Regions from separate parts of the Arthrobacter sp. TJ-270 genome, predicted to be linked through region 2. Evidence: riboswitches for the same ligand, from Rfam matches in the RefSeq annotation. Region 2 holds a riboswitch; the other holds the start of a gene.
What was found. A riboswitch is a leader RNA that binds a small molecule or an ion and turns the genes downstream of it on or off. The one in region 2 is predicted to bind S-adenosylmethionine.
Positions count from the first base shown of each region.

Region 1: linked by a shared signal. The riboswitch ahead of AC4D2M_RS03765 (rhodanese-like domain-containing protein) and the one ahead of AC4D2M_RS11885 (cobalamin-independent methionine synthase II family protein) in region 2 are both predicted to bind S-adenosylmethionine.

Region 1 is NZ_JBZCNB010000001.1:794,083-798,062, reverse strand. Features, by position in the region: gene AC4D2M_RS03770 (O-succinylhomoserine sulfhydrylase) at 1-729, opposite strand, end outside; gene AC4D2M_RS03765 (rhodanese-like domain-containing protein) at 800-1,282, opposite strand; SAM riboswitch class IV at 1,289-1,414, opposite strand; gene AC4D2M_RS03760 (aminodeoxychorismate lyase) at 1,503-2,357, opposite strand; gene AC4D2M_RS03755 (hypothetical protein) at 2,467-2,751, opposite strand; gene pabB (aminodeoxychorismate synthase component I) at 2,844-3,980, opposite strand, start outside.
Region 2 is NZ_JBZCNB010000006.1:8,082-12,061, reverse strand. Features, by position in the region: gene AC4D2M_RS11890 (HNH endonuclease) at 1-762, shown strand, start outside; gene AC4D2M_RS11885 (cobalamin-independent methionine synthase II family protein) at 864-2,102, opposite strand; SAM riboswitch class I at 2,113-2,209, opposite strand; gene AC4D2M_RS11880 (DUF3040 domain-containing protein) at 2,568-2,846, shown strand; tRNA gene AC4D2M_RS11875 (tRNA-Thr) at 2,925-3,001, opposite strand; gene AC4D2M_RS11870 (DsbA family protein) at 3,110-3,949, opposite strand.

The DNA of each region.
Region 1 (3,980 bases), on a different contig from region 2:
GTGCCGCATGAGGGTCTTCACCGGACCCTCGATGAATTCCTTGCGGCCGAGAATTGCGCCGCCCAGGACCCTGCCCTGGCCGTCGATGTGCTTGGTGCCGGAATAGACAACGACGTCGGCACCCAGTTCCGTGCACCGCTGCAACAGCGGTGTGGCAAAGACATTGTCCACGACGACCTGCGCGCCCGCGGCATGGCCGAGTTCCACGACTGCCCGGATGTCGACGATTTCCTGCATCGGGTTCGAAGGGGATTCGAAGAACACAGCGGTGGTAGGGACGCTCAGCGCTTCTTCCCACTGGTTGAGGTCCCAGCCGTCCACGAAGACCGTCTCCACGCCCCAGCGCGGGAGGACTTCATTCAGGATGACGAAGCAGGAGCCGAACAGGCTGCGGGAGGCGACTACGCGGTCGCCGGCAGCCAGGAGCGCTCCGAGCGCGGTGAAGACGGCGGACATGCCGCTGGCGGTGGCGAAGCACGCTTCCGCTCCTTCAAGAAGACGCAGTCGTTCCTGAAACATGGCGACTGTGGGGTTGCCGTACCGGGAGTAGACAAAGCGGTCGACGTCGCCGGTGAACGCGGCCTCCGCCGCAGCCGCGGAGGAATACACGAATCCCGAGTTCAGGAAGAGGGCCTCGGACGTTTCCTCGAAATTGGACCGTGCGAGCCCGCCGCGGACGGCGAGGGTGTCGGGCGACCAGGCGGCGGTGTCGTCGTCCGGCCGTTGGATCCGGGGGTAGCCACCGTTACCGGCGATCGGCTCCCGACCCGCTGCCGGAGAGAACGACGACGGCGTGGACTCACTCACCGGCGTCGCCCTGCCCGTTCGCCGGACTGGCAGCCGCGGATTCGGCACTGCCGGATTCAGGGGTACCGGATTCGGCGTGGGCGGTGGTCGCAAGGCCGCTGGAGCGCCAGCCGCCGTTCGCCTCGAAACCGTGCAGCACGTTGTAGGCGGTGTGCCCGGCAGCCGTTGCACTCTGCGCCGCGGCAACCGAGCGGACGCCCGAGCGGCAGAGGAACAGCAGCTCCCTGCCCTTGAGGCCGTTCAGCTGGTTGAGGAAGGAGACATTGCGGGTGCCGTCGGAGCGGTTCCACTCCAGGAAGAGGGGGACGGTCCCGGCATCGGTGAGGTCAGGGACGCCGACGGTCTGCCATTCCTCGACTGTGCGGACATCCACGAGGACGGCGCCCTTGCTGACGCGTTCCACCGCTTCGCGCGGCGTGATGTCTCCGGCGTAGCCGTTGCCTGGCTGCTGATGGGGGGTGTAATGCTGTGACACTGTGTCTCCTCACGCTGTGCACGCTGGTGATCGTGGATCCTGATCGGTGTGCCGAGTAGTCACCTGAGGCACCCCGCCGTGAAAGAGGGTTGCCGGCCAGCAAGTCAGGGCTTGGCACTGGCGCTCGTTACTCCGGATTGAACCTAGCACCGGCAACCCCGTCCGCCACGCTGTGCCGTAATGTGCGGTAACGCCCTGCGCGTGCGCTATATGTTCCGGTTCAGGAGACTGCCTGCACCAGGGCTCCGAGTTCGGCGGTCAACTCGGGAGACACCGTGACCGGCTTCCCGTCAATCGACCCGACTTCGGCGAGCAGGCGGACGCTCGAAATCAACCAGACGCCCTCGGAGTTGAACAGGTCCTCCGGCACCAGTGGGCCATAACCGAGTTCCCAGCCCGCATCACGGGCGGTCGCGAACAAGGCCCCCTGCGACGTTCCGGGCAGGATCCCGCTCTCCAGCTGCGGTGTGATTAGTTGCTTGACGCCGTCGGTCACCCGGGCAATCAGGACCGTCGACGTCGGGCCTTCGAGCACCTTGCCGTCGGTGGAGGTGAAGATGACGTCGTGGGCGCCGTGGGAGCGGGCGTAGCGGAGGGCGGCCATGTTCACCGCGTAGGAGAGAGTCTTGGCCCCCATCAGCAGCCACGGCGCGCGCTGCGCGACGGTGCTGTCATAACCGCGGTCCAGGAGGAGTACCGAGAGGCGCTGCCCGCGCAGCCCCTTGGGTAGCGGTGAGACCAGCACCCAGGAGGTCGCACCGGCCCCTTCCTCCCCGCGGGTGGCGACGAGTTTGACCACCAGTTCGCCGTCGTCGCCGGTTTCCTTCAGCGCGGTGGCGATGGCGCGTTCCCACGCGTCCGACGGCGGCACCTTCAGTTCCAGCGCCTCGGCAGAGGTCGCCAGCCGGGCCAGATGCGCCTGCAGCTTCCGGGGCGCGCCGTTGACGGCGAGCATGGTCTCGAAGATGCCGTCGCCGCGCGTGATTCCGGTGTCAGTGACCTTGAGCTGCGGCTGCGTCGCGTCAGCGATCCGGCCTGCGGGGGAGGAGGAGTCCAGGAACACCAGAACAGTCATGGGCACCAGCCTAGCGACCGAGGGGCCCGGGGCGAGCGAAGCGAGGCCAGGGAGGGCGATAGGCGCTAGCGACCGAGGGCCCCGGGGCGAGCGCTATGGGCCGGCGTTCTCAGGAATCGGGATTGCTTTCCCCGTTCAGTCCACGCTGTGCCCGGTCCGCTTCGTCAGAGGCCTCCTCAGGGAGGGGGTCGGTGGCATCCGGAACCTGGTCTGGGGCGTAGTCGATGAGCCCGGCGTCGACCCGCTCCTGCTCCGTGGCTGCCGCCAGGGCGTCATCATCCAGGCGTTCGGGCTCTCCTGCGTGCCCCTGGTAGATCCGGTTGGGCAGGAATTCGTTGTCCGGCTCCTGAACATCGTCCAGGCTGGGCGTGTTTTCATCGCGGGAGCTGGTCATGACCTTTCTCCTTCGTTGATCCGTCCTTTGCCTGTTCAATGCTTCCACACGGGATGAGGTGACGGAAGGCCGCGTGCAGCGAGCAATGTGGACTATGCCGGAAAGGACGAGCCCAGCGCGGACAATACCCCGAACGCCTTCGTCCGCACTTCCTCCCACTCCTCGGACGGGTCGGAATCGGCCGTGATCGCGCCGCCCACGCCGAGCGTGAGGCGGGTGTCGTCGTCGTCATTCTCCATCACGAGCGTACGAATGACGACGGCGAGGTCCGCTGCCCCATCGAGCGAAAAGTACCCGGCGGCGCCCGAATAGACACCCCGCGGTGCACCTTCGAGCCGGTCGAGGATAACCATGGTGCTGATTTTCGGCGCGCCCGTCATGGAACCGGCAGGGAACGCGGCGGCGACTGCTTCGGCGCGGGAGGACCCCGGCCGCAGCTGCGCGTCGATAGTGCTGACCATCTGGTGCACCGTTGCGTACGTTTCGATGTCGCACAGGCGGCTCACCGTGACGGTGCCGGGGATGGCCAGGTGGGAGAGGTCGTTGCGCAGCAGGTCCACGATCATGATGTTTTCCGCGCGGTCCTTGGTGCTGGTGCGCAGCTCGGCCTGCAGGGCGGCGTCCTCGTCAGGATCGGCGGAGCGGCGCCGGGTGCCCTTGATCGGTTCGGCGCGCATCCCGCCGGACGAGTCGAGCCGGAGGAACCGCTCCGGCGAGGTGCTGGCAATAGCAAGGCCGGGGAAAGAGAAGTAGTGCGCAAACGGAGCCGGGTTGGCACGCCGCAGCTCAAGGTAGGCCTCGAAGGGCCGAACCGGACCCTCCGCGTGAGCCGTGAGGGCGGTTGTCAGGCACACCTCGTACGAGTTGCCGTCGGCGATCTCCGCCTTTGCCGTGCGGATCTTCTCCAGGTACTGCTCGCGTGTATCGCGTGCGGAGAAGCGGGGAGCGGGCAGCCGCTCGGCCGGAGCCGGAGCAGTTCCGCCCGAGAGTACGACGGCGCGAGCACGTTCCAGCCAGGCATCGGCGTCAGTGTCTCGGGAGCCGTCACGCAGGGTCAGAAGGTGGGTGCGCCGATCTCGCTGATCGAGGACGACGGCGCGGCCCGCGAAGAGCAGCGAGGCGTCCGGGACCGTGCCGCGCATGTCGGTGCCCGGTGTGGTGGAACCGCCGGTTTCCCGCTTCAGCTCGTAGCCGAGGTAGCCGAGCCAACCGAGGGCGAACGGACCGGG
Region 2 (3,980 bases):
CCTGTTGGTACTGAAACCTGGTTGTTCGTGCATGGGGGTAGGCCCAACCAGCGAGGTTTGATCGGGCACGGATTCACGATTGATCAACCGTCAGCGGTGACACTTTCCGATCCGAACAGTGACAGCCCCCGCCTGCATGTCGGCGTGCAGTTCGACCTTCTCCTGCCCGAGGGCGAACAGCTGCGCATGGATGAACTGGTGGCTCGGATTCCCAACATCGATTGGAAGACAGCAATCACCTCGGGCAAGCAGATCCAGTCCAACGCGGAGGCGGCAATGAGGGCGGTCTGGGCAGAACATGTTCTGGACGGTGCGTCTCCGAGCGCGAATACCCTGGACCCGCTCCCGGGCTCATATCCGGAGGCCGCGTTGATTCGCGTTCCGACCAACCGGTACGAGCGCAGTCCCGAAACGAGAGCCGTCGCGATCGCCCATCACGGGCCGAACTGTCATGCCTGCGGTTTCGATTACGAGGCCAAGTATGGCGCTGAGGGCGCCGGATTCATTCACGTCCACCACACGGTGCCGGCCTCCTTACTTGGGCCCGACTATGAGATCGACCCGATCACCGATCTGGTCCCGTTGTGCCCGAACTGCCACTACATGGCTCACAGTAGACGCCCCACCCCGTATACCCTTGCCGAGCTGCGCGCCATGATCGCGACCGCGGGGCATTTGCCGGGAGTGGTCGTCACCGCGGAGCAACAGCGAGCGCAGGACGCTGCACTAAGGATCGCCCAAGCTCGCTCTGTTACAGAATGAACGATTCCGGACCGGCATCCGCCGCCCCAGACGACATGCAGCGGGACGACACATCAACGACGTGTCGTCCCGCTCAGAGTTCCCTAGGGTGTTTTGTACGGTTAGATCAGCGTCGCTGAACGGCCGAACAACTTGTTTGAGGCGATCTGCGCCCCGCGGCCCAAAGCTTCAAGCTTGGCTGTGGCGATCTGCGGGTGGAGTCGCCCTCCGAGGCCGCAGTCGGTCGAGGCGATGACATTCTCGCGCCCTACCAAGCTCGCGAAGCGTTCGATGCGCTGCGCGACCAGCTCAGGGTGTTCAACCACGTTCGTCGCATGGGAGACGACACCGGGCACTATGAGTTTTCCGTCCGGCAGCGTGGTGTCCTGCCAAAGGGCCCACTCGTGTTCGTGGCGCGCGTTCGCGGCCTCGAAGGAGTACGACCCGGCGTTGATGCTCAGCACAAGGTCCAATATGTGCCGGAACTCTAGATCCGTCGTGTGCGGACCATGCCAGGATCCCCAGCACACGTGCACTCGGACCTGGTCCTCCGGCAGGCCCCGCAGTGCGTAGTTGAGGGCCTCCACCCGAATGCGGGTGAAGCGCTGGTAGTCCTCGACGCTGGGTTCGGGGTTGATCTGATCCCAGTTCTCAGCGAGGGAGGGGTCATCGATCTGGACGATGAGACCGGCGTCGACGATGGCCCGGTATTCCTCGCGCAGCACGTCGGCCCATGCATAGATGAACTCTTCCTCGCTGGCGTAGTAATCGTTGCCGATCCTGCTCGCCGACCCCGGCGAAAGTGCGGTGATGAACCCCGTTCGGACGTTCGCCGCGTCAAGGCCTACCTTGAGGTTCGCTATGTCCGAGGCCAGTGCATCCTGGCCGATGTATGAAATTGGACCGGTAGCGGAGGGGAACGCCGTGGCGTTTTTGCCAAGCTGGATTCCGCTCTCAGGGTCCTGATACGCTGCTGCGAAGCGAGTCCAGTCGCGCCGATCCGCGAACGACGTCAGTTTGATCGCGCCGGGTTCGCTGCGCACGGCATCGGCGAGGATCGGGTTGTAGTCCGTCAGTTCAAGACCGGCGGTACGCTGGAAGCTGTAGGTCCACCAGGCGCCGTAGTCCACGGCATTCGACATGGCCTTGCCGTACTCGCCATCCCCCGGGATGGTAATTCCGAGGTCCTTCTGCCACTGGACGAGGTCCACCACGGCGGAGGTGAGCAGGCCCTCGAATTCCGGGGTTCGCTGCAGGGTGAAGCCATCCTCAGCGAGGGTTCTGGCGGCGTTGGCGGCGATCAGTTCCGGTGTGCGCGGCAGGGAACCGGCGTGGCTGGTGTGAATGCGGTCAGTTGTCATGGTGCTGTTCCTTCCATCGGTCCTGCCATTAGCACCGTTCCGGATGGGAGGTCCGGGGGAAGCTGCAGCGTCAGGGAGGCAGGTCTCTCAGCTGCTCTGGATGGTGGGGTTTAGGGCTCTAAATCCACCGGTGACGCAGGCACGCCCTCTCCACGGCCACAGGCCGAGCACCAACAGAAGAGGCTCCCACCATCATGGTGGCACTGTCAGCCCCCACCCAAAAACACCCCGTCATGAACCGAAACGAAGCATCCCACGAAGCTTAGAGCGGTGAATGGGATGAGCGCTGCTAAAGCCTGACCAATTCCCACTTTCGAGATCCATAGGTCGCTCTGTGCTCTCCCCCGGGCAAGGACCATACTGGATACAGAGCAAGCATTATGAAAGTCATCGCCGGGTCCGTCGCTGTTACGCGCCGTTCCCTGTCGGTGAAGCTCCGCAAGACCAGGGACAAGAAGGCCGTTGATGCCGCTATCGGATGAAGAGCGTAGACGCCTACGGGAGCTCGAAGAGGAGCTCGCGGCAGAGGACCCCGATCTGGCCCACAAGTTACAAGACGCGGGACCATCCAAGCGTATCGGCGCGCGCGAAGTTTATGGGCTGCTGACCATCCTGGCCGGCTTCGGACTAATCATCGCTGGAATCAGCATGCAGCTGACCATTCTCGGTGTCCTGGGTTTCCTCGCAGCAGGCGCGGGAGCTTACCTCTTCTTCAGCGGTTGGAGCACGCGCCGCTTCCCCTAATGTCCCGGTTAGGTCTGTCGGCCGGCAACGAGGCCTCGCGGAGCTAGCGGTGTTGCGGCAGTCAACCAGCCTTCTTAGTGGAGCCCCCTGCCGGATTCGAACCGGCGACCCCCTGTTTACAAGACAGGTGCTCTGGCCAACTGAGCTAAGGAGGCGGACTGGCTGAGCCAGCAGGCGCCGTCGTCGTAAATGAACTTCCAACGGCGCTACACAAGATTAGCCCAGCGCCGCGGTCGGCGGGAAATCAGTGGGCTTGGAAATTCTCAGTTCCTGGCTTCGACCTTCTCCCGGGTGACCGTTGCAAAGTCGCTCACCGCGTCCGGTACCTCCTCACCGTCGACGAACACAGTGGGAGTGCCGTTGACCCCGTAGGTTTCGGCTGCCTGGGTTCCGAATTTCACCCACGGTCGGAAAGTATTGTCATCGAGGCAGGCCGTGATGTCCCCGGCACCGGCAGTTGTGGCCATCTCCGCGAGTTCCGCATCGGACAGTTCGCCGTTCTCGAAATTACCGAACAGTGCCGTTGAGAAGTCCCAGTAGGCCGGCGGCGAGCTATCCGCAACGCAGGCAAGGGCGGCAGCACCCCGGGAGGAATAGTCCGTCTGCGAGTTGGGGTCGAGGTACGCAACGTTCCGGTACTCGAAAGTGATGGCGCCCTCATCGAGCCAGGTTTGTATCTGCTCCGCGTGAGTGCGCTCGAAGTTGGCACAGTGCACGCAGTTCACGTCGATGTAGGCCACTATCTGCACCGGCTCGTCAGCACTGGTCGCAGCCACACCGGGCGGCGGCCCCGCTGGGCTGGGCGCTTCCTCCGGCAGTGTGGCGACGTCGACGGTGTCCACGGTGGTGGGCGCAAGCTCGGTCGTGGACGTCAGTGCGATCCCGCCGTACTCGTTGCCATGTTCAGGGGCCGGACCTGCATCGGGGACCTCGTTGCGCATGTTCCCGGCGACGATGAGACCGACGATCACGAGAATGGCAACGACGGCCGCCACAACTCCCCACTTGATGAGGAAGGATGCCCGCTGCTGCCGCGTCTCCATCTCCTGCCGCGCCTCCGACTTCCGCTGGGCCTTGCTGGGTCTGGGATTACTGGGCGTCATCAGTCCTCGTTGTTCACATCGGTTCCGTCTT